2 linked regions of the Caulobacter sp. FWC2 genome follow. The protein of the gene in region 1 interacts with the protein of each later gene in a pairwise test. Links are inferred from orthologs where the notes say so. Each region holds a gene or a part of one and is shown on either strand. Other genes may lie near its edges.

Region 1 (3,535 bases):
ATCGGCAGCTGCCGGCTGTACTCCCACGCCCAAGGCGTTCCCAGGTCGCCCAGCACCATCTTGGCCAGGGTCGGATAGAGGCGTTGTCCCACGCCGCTGTTGCTCAGCAGCACGACGCAGCGCTTGCCCTTCTCGACGCAGCCCAAGTGGTTGTCGGTGATGTCGTTGTGGCCGCCCTTGTAGAAGGCGTGGCCTTGCGGGCCGTCATAGACCACCACGCCGATGCCGGCGGCCAAGCCGATCTTGGCGTTGGCGGGATTGTCCCTGATCAGGAACGGCGGGAACTGGCTCTCGCTGACGATCGGGAAGCTCGCCTTGTCCAGCTCGGCGCGGGTCTTGGCCGACAGACCCCAGCCCGACACCAGGGCCGCCGTCAGCTTGGCCATGTCGCTGATCGTGGTGTCGAGCGAGCCGGCCGCTTTGACACTGGAGCGGTCGTCGTGCTCCTCCCACTTGCCGTCCTCGTGCAGGCCGTCGGCCAGGTTGGCCTTGAAATCGTCGCGCCAGATCATGCTGGAGCGGGTCATGCCCAAGGGTTGGAAGATCCGGCGGTTCATCTCGTCGCCGACCTTCAGACCCAGGCTTTCCTCGATGACGAATTGCGCGAGATTGATGCCTTCGTTGGAATAGGCGTAGCGCGTGCCCGGCTCCAGATTGAACCGGAACTTGTTCTCCGGATCGTAGAACCGCTGGTCGGCCAAGCCCGAACTGTGGGTCAGAAGACGGCGGAGGGTGATCGTCTTCCAGCGCTCGTCGACCCCGAGATCGGCGTATCTCGGATAGTTGGGCAGCGGTTTGGGCAGGTACTCGGCGATGGATTTGTCCAGGTCGAGCTTGCCGTCGTCGACCAGCATCAGGACGTAGTAGGCGAAGGTCAGCTTGGTGATCGACGCCGCATACATGATCGTGTCGGTCGTCAGCGGATCGCCCTTGGCGTTGCGCACGCCCTTGGCGACCACGTGAGCGACCTTGCCGTTGTCGATCACGGCGACGGCTAGGCCAGGGACCTTGCTGATGGTCAGTAGACGGTCGATCTCGGCGTCGAGCTTTCTGTAGTCGGTCGCTGCGTGGGCGGGTGTGGTCATGAGGCCGGCCAGCGACGCGGCCAGGACAACGGAACGAAGACGCACGGTACGATCCCCAAAGACGCTGGTCACGTCGGCAGCGGTGGGCGATCTTCACCTCAAGTTGGGCGGCTCGTACAGAGGTCGATGAACTTCGTTCTTTCCCGCAGGGGTTTGGTGCTGGCCGGCGCGGCCCTGGTTTTGGCCGGTTGCGCGACGACGCCCGTCCTGCTGGCCGCCGCGCCGGGCGAGGCCTTTCCGGAACTGGAGCCGCTGCTGGCGGCGAAGGCCGGGTCTGACGCCCTGACGGTCCGCGTCGCCTCGAAGGGCTGCGCGACCAAGGCCGATTTCGTGTTTCGGGTCGATCGCCACGACGGTCATGCGGTAGTGGCGTTCGCGCGGAGACGGCTGGAGACCTGCAAGGGTCCGTCGGTCGCGGTCGAACTGCGGTTCACCTATGACGAGCTGGGCCTGACCCATGCCGACCGCATCGTCATCGCCAACAAGGTGCTCACCCCTTCGGCGTGAAGCGCTCGATCATCCAGGGCAGGACGCGGGCGGGGCGCTTGGCGGCGATGTCGATCAATACCCAGTCAGTGCGGCTCTGGGCGCACATCTCGCCGTCCGGGCCGTCGATGCGGACATAGCGCTCGAAGCGCGGACCCTTCAGCTCGCCGACCCAGGTGTAGCCGGTGGCGGTCTCACCCGGCAGCAGTTCGCGGCGGTAGTCGATCTCGTGACGGCGCGCGATCCAGCTCCAGGGCGCACGCTGCTCTTCGGTCGCCCAAGCTTCCCAATGGGCGATGGCCAGGTCCTGCGCCCAGCCCAGATAGACCACGTTATTGACGTGGCCGTTGGCGTCGATGTCCGACGCCTTGGGCTCGAAGGTAAGGGAATAGGCGTCCGAAGGCGGGACGAAGACTCGGCTCACGCGCGGATCAGGTCGCGATGAGGCCCTGGTCGACGAAGAGGGTCTTCAGTTCGCCCGACTGGAACATCTCGCGGATGATGTCGCTGCCGCCCAGGAACTCGCCCTTCACATAGAGCTGCGGGATGGTCGGCCAGTCGGTGAAGGTCTTGACGCCCTGGCGCAGGTCGTCGTCCTGCAGGACGTCGACGCCGATGAACTCGACGCCGAGGTGGTCGAGGATCTGGACGACGACCGACGAGAAGCCGCAACGCGGCTGGTCCGGCACGCCCTTCATGAACACCACGACCGGATTCTCGGCCACGGTCTTGGCGATGAAGTCGAGGGCGGGGGAGGAGGCGACGTCGGTCATCGGGATTGTCCTGGAACTCAAGGCTTTCAGCTAGGCGCCCCGAGCCGAAGGGTCAAGAGCGCCTTGGCCATCAAGTACGATTGGCCGCCTTCTCGCGTTCCTGGGCCGAGAAGCGGGCCATCTCGATCTGGGCGCAGACGCCGTTGGGCAGGTCGCGCTCGACCACAGCGGCCAGGCGCTCGACATCGGCGCGGGTATCGGCGGTGATGCGCACGGTCGACAGGGACGGTTCGGTCAGGGCGTAGCCCAGGCAGATATCCTCGCCGCTCCAGCCCTGGGTGGCGTGCAGGAACTCGTAGCCGCCCATGTCGGACAGGGGGTCAGAGCGGCGTCGCCACAGGGACGGCTTCGGACCCGCCAGCTCGCCGCCCTCGCGCAGCGCCTGGGGCCAGAAGTCCTCGCCGATGACGGCGAAGTCGTGGGTCGAGGCGTGGCGGATGCGGTGACGCACGGCCCAACCGGACGAGAGATTGAAGGGCGAGGAGATGGTGGTGACCATGTCGTTCTTGAGCAGGCGCGGGTCGATGTCGCCACGACTGGCGACGCCCACGCCGTGAAGCGCATGGCTGTCGAACAGCGTACGCAGGCCGGCCTCGAAGGCGGACGGCAGGGCGGGGGCCAGCGGATCGTTGATCAGCACAAGGTCGAGATAGTCGAGCGACAGGCTCTCGAACGCAGAGCTCAACAGGCCGTCGATGGCCTGTTGGCCCAGGGCCGCCGCGTCGCCGCGCACGCGCCAGGTCAGGAACAGCAGCCGCCGCTCGACGCTGGCGAAGGCCTCCGCGGCGCCCTTGAGCAGCTCAGGCGAGTCGCCCTCGACCTGGAAGCTGTTGATGCCGTTTTCCAGCGCTGTGAAGATCAGGGCGCGCCACTCGCTGGCCCGGAGGCGCGAGCTGTCGGCCAGACGCAGGGTCAGCGCCGAAACCGCCATGCCCGTGGCGCCGAAGGGCCGATAGCGCACGCGTTTGCTCCTATTCGGCGGGGGCGGCGGTTTCGAGGGCCAGGGCGTGCAGGGTCCCGCCCAGGACGTCGGCCAGGGCCTTGTTGACCAGCTGGTGCTGACGCACGCGGTTCAGGCCGGCGAAGGCGGGCGAGACGATGCGGGCCTTCCAATGGTCGTTGTCGCCGGCCAGGTCGGTCAGCACGATCTCGGAATCGGGGAAGGCCGTGGTGAGGCGGGCCTCGAGTTCG
Region 2 (3,702 bases), 520 kb from region 1 along the record:
AGGTGATCAGGCCCGCGCCGGACACGCAGGCGGTGACGCCCACGATGCTCTGCGGGCACGCGCTCGTGCCCGAGGTCGGGGCGAAGGCGACGCCCGACGGCCACTGCATGCCCGTACGGGCGTTATAGGTGTAGGCCGTCGACGGAATGCCGTCGTCCGAAGTGCGCAGGAACGCGCCGTTGTTGAGGTTGGCCACGTCGATGGCCGTGGTCGGCGAGAAGTTCGGGTTGCGCTTGGAACCGTTGAAGGCGTTGGTCACCGAGGTGGCCGTATCGATGATCCATGGACGCTCGTCGGCATAGAGGGCGTCGGTCTTGGTATACTCGAACGACACGACGAGGTTGGCGCGGTCGTTGAGCAGGTTCGAACCGTAGATGGCGTTGAAGCTGTAGCGGTTGGCGTCGCCCTTGTCGGTCGTACGGAACGCGACGCGGCCCTCGGCGCCGACGTAGCGGTCCTTGATGATGTAGTTGATGACGCCGGCGATGGCGTCGGAACCGTAAGCGGCCGCGCCGCCGACGGTCAGGGTGTCGACGTGGTCGATCATCTGGGCCGGGATGACGCTGACATCGACTTGCGAACCGGCGTAGTTACCCGACACGAACAGGGTGGAGGCGTTGCTCGACACCATGCGACGGCTGTTGACCAGCGTCAGGGTGCGCTGCGGGCCGAGGTTCAGAAGGTCGGCATAGGCCACGCCGAGGCTCGAGGTCTGGCCGCCGTTGCTGCCGTACGGGCTGGCGCCCGAGCCGACCTGCGGCTGGCTCAGCACGATGTCGTAGGCGTTGTTGAAGCCGCGCTGGATGATTTCTTCCTTGGTGACCTGCACCCCGGGAACCGTCCCGTCGAACTGCGGACGCTTGATCCGCGAACCCGTGACCACGATCTCTGACACCGCGCCGGACGTGCTCGGAGCAGCCTCCTGGCCGTAAGCAACGCTACCGACGACAGCGCTGAGCGCCACACCCGCGAGCAAAGCAATCTTCATTTCTGGAACGCCCCTGAAAACCGGAATTCTCGCCCCCCGGGCGAAAACTGAGGCGAAAGGCGATCGCACAGCCCTGCGCGAATTTGGAGTTAAATATGGCGAAAAGGTGCTCGTTCGGTGACTTGTGTTACTTTTCGGCAATCCCCGCCCAAGAAAAGTCCCGTTTTCCGGCCCCTCGTCCAGCCAACCTTGAAAAATCGTCCGCCCCAATGCCTTTTTTCCGGAGGGCAAGCTCCACCGGTGGCGTCGTTCTAGGTCTCCAGGTCCCGCGGCCCGAATGAGTGCGGTAACAGTCCCCAGAAAGGCGTACGTTCGGTCGTTTCGCCGCCTTGGACCGAGACGATCTCGCAGGTCCGACCCGCAAACTCGGCGATCCGCTGGCGACAGGCGCCGCACGGCTGGACCACGGCGCCGGAGCCGGCCGCGATCAGCACCTTGTCGATCTTCCGCGAGCCCCCGGCCGTGATCATCGCGCCGATCGCCGTCTGTTCCGCGCACGTGCCCACCGGATAGGCAGCGTTCTCGACATTGACGCCGTAGTGAACACGGCCCTCGTCGTCTATCACCGCCGCGGCCACCGTGAAGTTCGAATAGCGGGCATAGGACCGCGACAGCAGGTCCGGCAGGATCCGAGCGGCGTCCTGTTCGAGAGATTCGGAGCTTTGGATTCCGGGGGGCGTGGAAATGTCGGCGCTCATGCGGATTCTGGCCTTCCGGCAGGATCGCGCCGGGAAGAGAGGCAATCAGCCGCACAGGCTTCAGGCAAGCAAAAAAGTAAGAGCCGTCTTACGCTTCGCCGGGCGCCTTGGCGACGATCGACAGGGCGTGGACAGGCCCCGCCAACTCTTCGGCCAACACCTTCATGACCATGCGCTGGCGCATCACCCGGGCCTTGCCGGCAAAGGCCTCGGCCTCGATTCGCAGATTGAAGTGGCTCTCGCCCGAACCGGTGTGGCCCGCGTGGCCGTGATGGCGGTCGCTGTCGTCGACCAATTCCAGCAGCGACGGCGAAAAAGCCGCGTTCAGCTTGCGAAGGAGGGTGTCTGTGACGTCGCCCATGTCAGTCTCTTGCTTGTCAATCCTTGAACGGAAATAGCGTGGGCTTACTCTAGACGCCATGAGCCGGCAGTTCGAATACCGTCCCAAATTCACCGACATCCGCGTCCGCCCTCCCAAGAAGGGCGAGGACGACGTGGTCAACGACGTCCTGGGCCTGAAGCCCGGCGAGAAGCGCTGCGATCATCCCGACTGTCGTCTGGCGGGATCGACCAAGGCGCCGAAGTCGCGCGACCTGCCGAACCAGCACTACTGGTTCTGTCAGCAGCACGCGGCCGAGTACAACAAGAACTGGAATTTCTACGCCGGCATGAGCGAGGCGCAGATCCGCGCCGCCCAGGAGGCCGAACGCCAGACCGGCGGCCGTCCGACCTGGAGCTTCAAGGCCGACGCCAACTCTCGGGAAGCCGCCGCCGCCGCCGCCCGCGACGCCCGCGCCTTCGCCGACCCGTTCGGCATCTTCCGCGCCCAGCAGCGCAAGGCCGAGTCGGCGCGCGACGCCGCCGAGCGCAGCCTGGGCAAGCTGGAACGCCAGGCCCTGGCCGACCTCGACCTGGAAGCCGGCGCCGACAGCGCGACGATCAAGGCCAAGTACAAGGAACTGCTCAAGCGCTGCCACCCCGACGTCAATGGCGGCGACCGCAGCGCCGAGCACAAGCTCCAGCGGGTCATCAAGGCCTACAAGACCCTGCAGAAGTCGGGAATGGTGAAGGCTTAGGCGACCTCCCCCAGCAGGGGCCGCGCCCCAAGGCTGGACGAGAAGGCCGGAGCCCGGGTCGAGATCGTTCTGTTGCGATTATAGTCCAGAACGTGGATCTTCCTCGCGATCCTCCGGTTGGCGCGGCCCGACGGGGGCAACATGAGACGCGCCGTGAAAGCCAGGCGTCGTGCGGAGCCATTGATGCGCCTGATACGCAACGTCATGATTTTGTGCGCGGTTCTCCTGACGGCGGCCTGTGGCCCCCAGGCGCCCGCCCCCCAGCCTAAAGAGAAGAAGGTCGTCGCGAGCGCCGCCGCGCCCGCATCCACCGCCAACGCCGCGAGCCCCGCCGCCGAGTCCGGCGAAGAGGAAGAACACGACGATGGCCGGCCTACGGATGAGCAGGGAATGTACGGCTTCTATGGTGAAGTCATGCCCTATCCCCCGCCCATGGGCATAAACGGCGAGACCACGCATTTCGAGCCGACGTCCACCACGGCGATCGGCTTTACGGGGCCCGTGGTGTTCAGCGGCATCCCCAAGGAGGGCGAACCCACCCAATGGCTGCATATGCAGGCGGCGAATGGCCTCGCCTATGATCTTCAGATTGTCGATGGCGGCGGCGTCGAAGCCATTGGAAAGCTCGACTGGAGCAAAATCATGATGCAGCCGGTCGGGATGGAGGATTACCTAAACGAAAAGGCCGATGACCGAGTCACGGTTGTTTTCGTCTACAAGGTCATGAACGAGCAAGTACCGCCAAAGGCTTTTAATGGCGGACTATGTAAGAAGAAGACGGGATATATTGCTCTAACCGCGAGCCATGCGGTCAACTATATCACTGTCGCCGCCTTTAGTCCGGGGCCGTGGCCCCCAAAGGACGATTCGACCCTTTGCGGCGCCTTTGCCTACGGCATGACGGAAAAGGACGCCGGGCTCCAAAACGGCATGCGTTGAG

What was found. The genes of interacting proteins can lie anywhere in the genome.
Region 2: the proteins of grxD (region 1) and CSW62_RS20505 interact in binary tests that used the Escherichia coli proteins (3 or more experiments, as listed by UniProt). The link is inferred for Caulobacter sp. FWC2 from one-to-one orthologs.

What each region holds. Positions count from the first base shown.
Region 1 is NZ_PEBF01000001.1:3,801,026-3,804,560, reverse strand. Bases 674-3,349 are described here. They hold grxD (Grx4 family monothiol glutaredoxin), read right to left. Parts: upstream 2,345-3,349; coding sequence 2,003-2,344; downstream 674-2,002. Other genes in these bases: CSW62_RS18105 (BolA/IbaG family iron-sulfur metabolism protein), read right to left, coding at 3,316-3,349; CSW62_RS18110 (hypothetical protein), read right to left, coding at 2,415-3,305; CSW62_RS18120 (thioesterase family protein), read right to left, coding at 1,576-1,995; CSW62_RS18125 (hypothetical protein), read left to right, coding at 1,212-1,592; CSW62_RS18130 (serine hydrolase), read right to left, coding at 674-1,130. Also shown: more of CSW62_RS18130, read right to left, coding at 1-673; more of CSW62_RS18105, read right to left, coding at 3,350-3,535. UniProt on the Escherichia coli protein: Monothiol glutaredoxin involved in the biogenesis of iron-sulfur clusters.
Region 2 is NZ_PEBF01000001.1:4,320,173-4,323,874, forward strand. Bases 412-3,254 are described here. They hold CSW62_RS20505 (BolA family transcriptional regulator), read right to left. Parts: upstream 2,048-3,254; coding sequence 1,775-2,047; downstream 412-1,774. Other genes in these bases: CSW62_RS20495 (TonB-dependent receptor domain-containing protein), read right to left, coding at 412-988; cdd (cytidine deaminase), read right to left, coding at 1,240-1,686; CSW62_RS20510 (J domain-containing protein), read left to right, coding at 2,106-2,762; CSW62_RS20515 (hypothetical protein), read left to right, coding at 2,946-3,254. In the rest of the region: more of CSW62_RS20495, read right to left, coding at 1-411; more of CSW62_RS20515, read left to right, coding at 3,255-3,701. UniProt on the Escherichia coli protein: Transcriptional regulator that plays an important role in general stress response. Has many effects on cell morphology, cell growth and cell division. Acts by regulating the transcription of many genes, including dacA (PBP-5), dacC (PBP-6), ampC and mreB.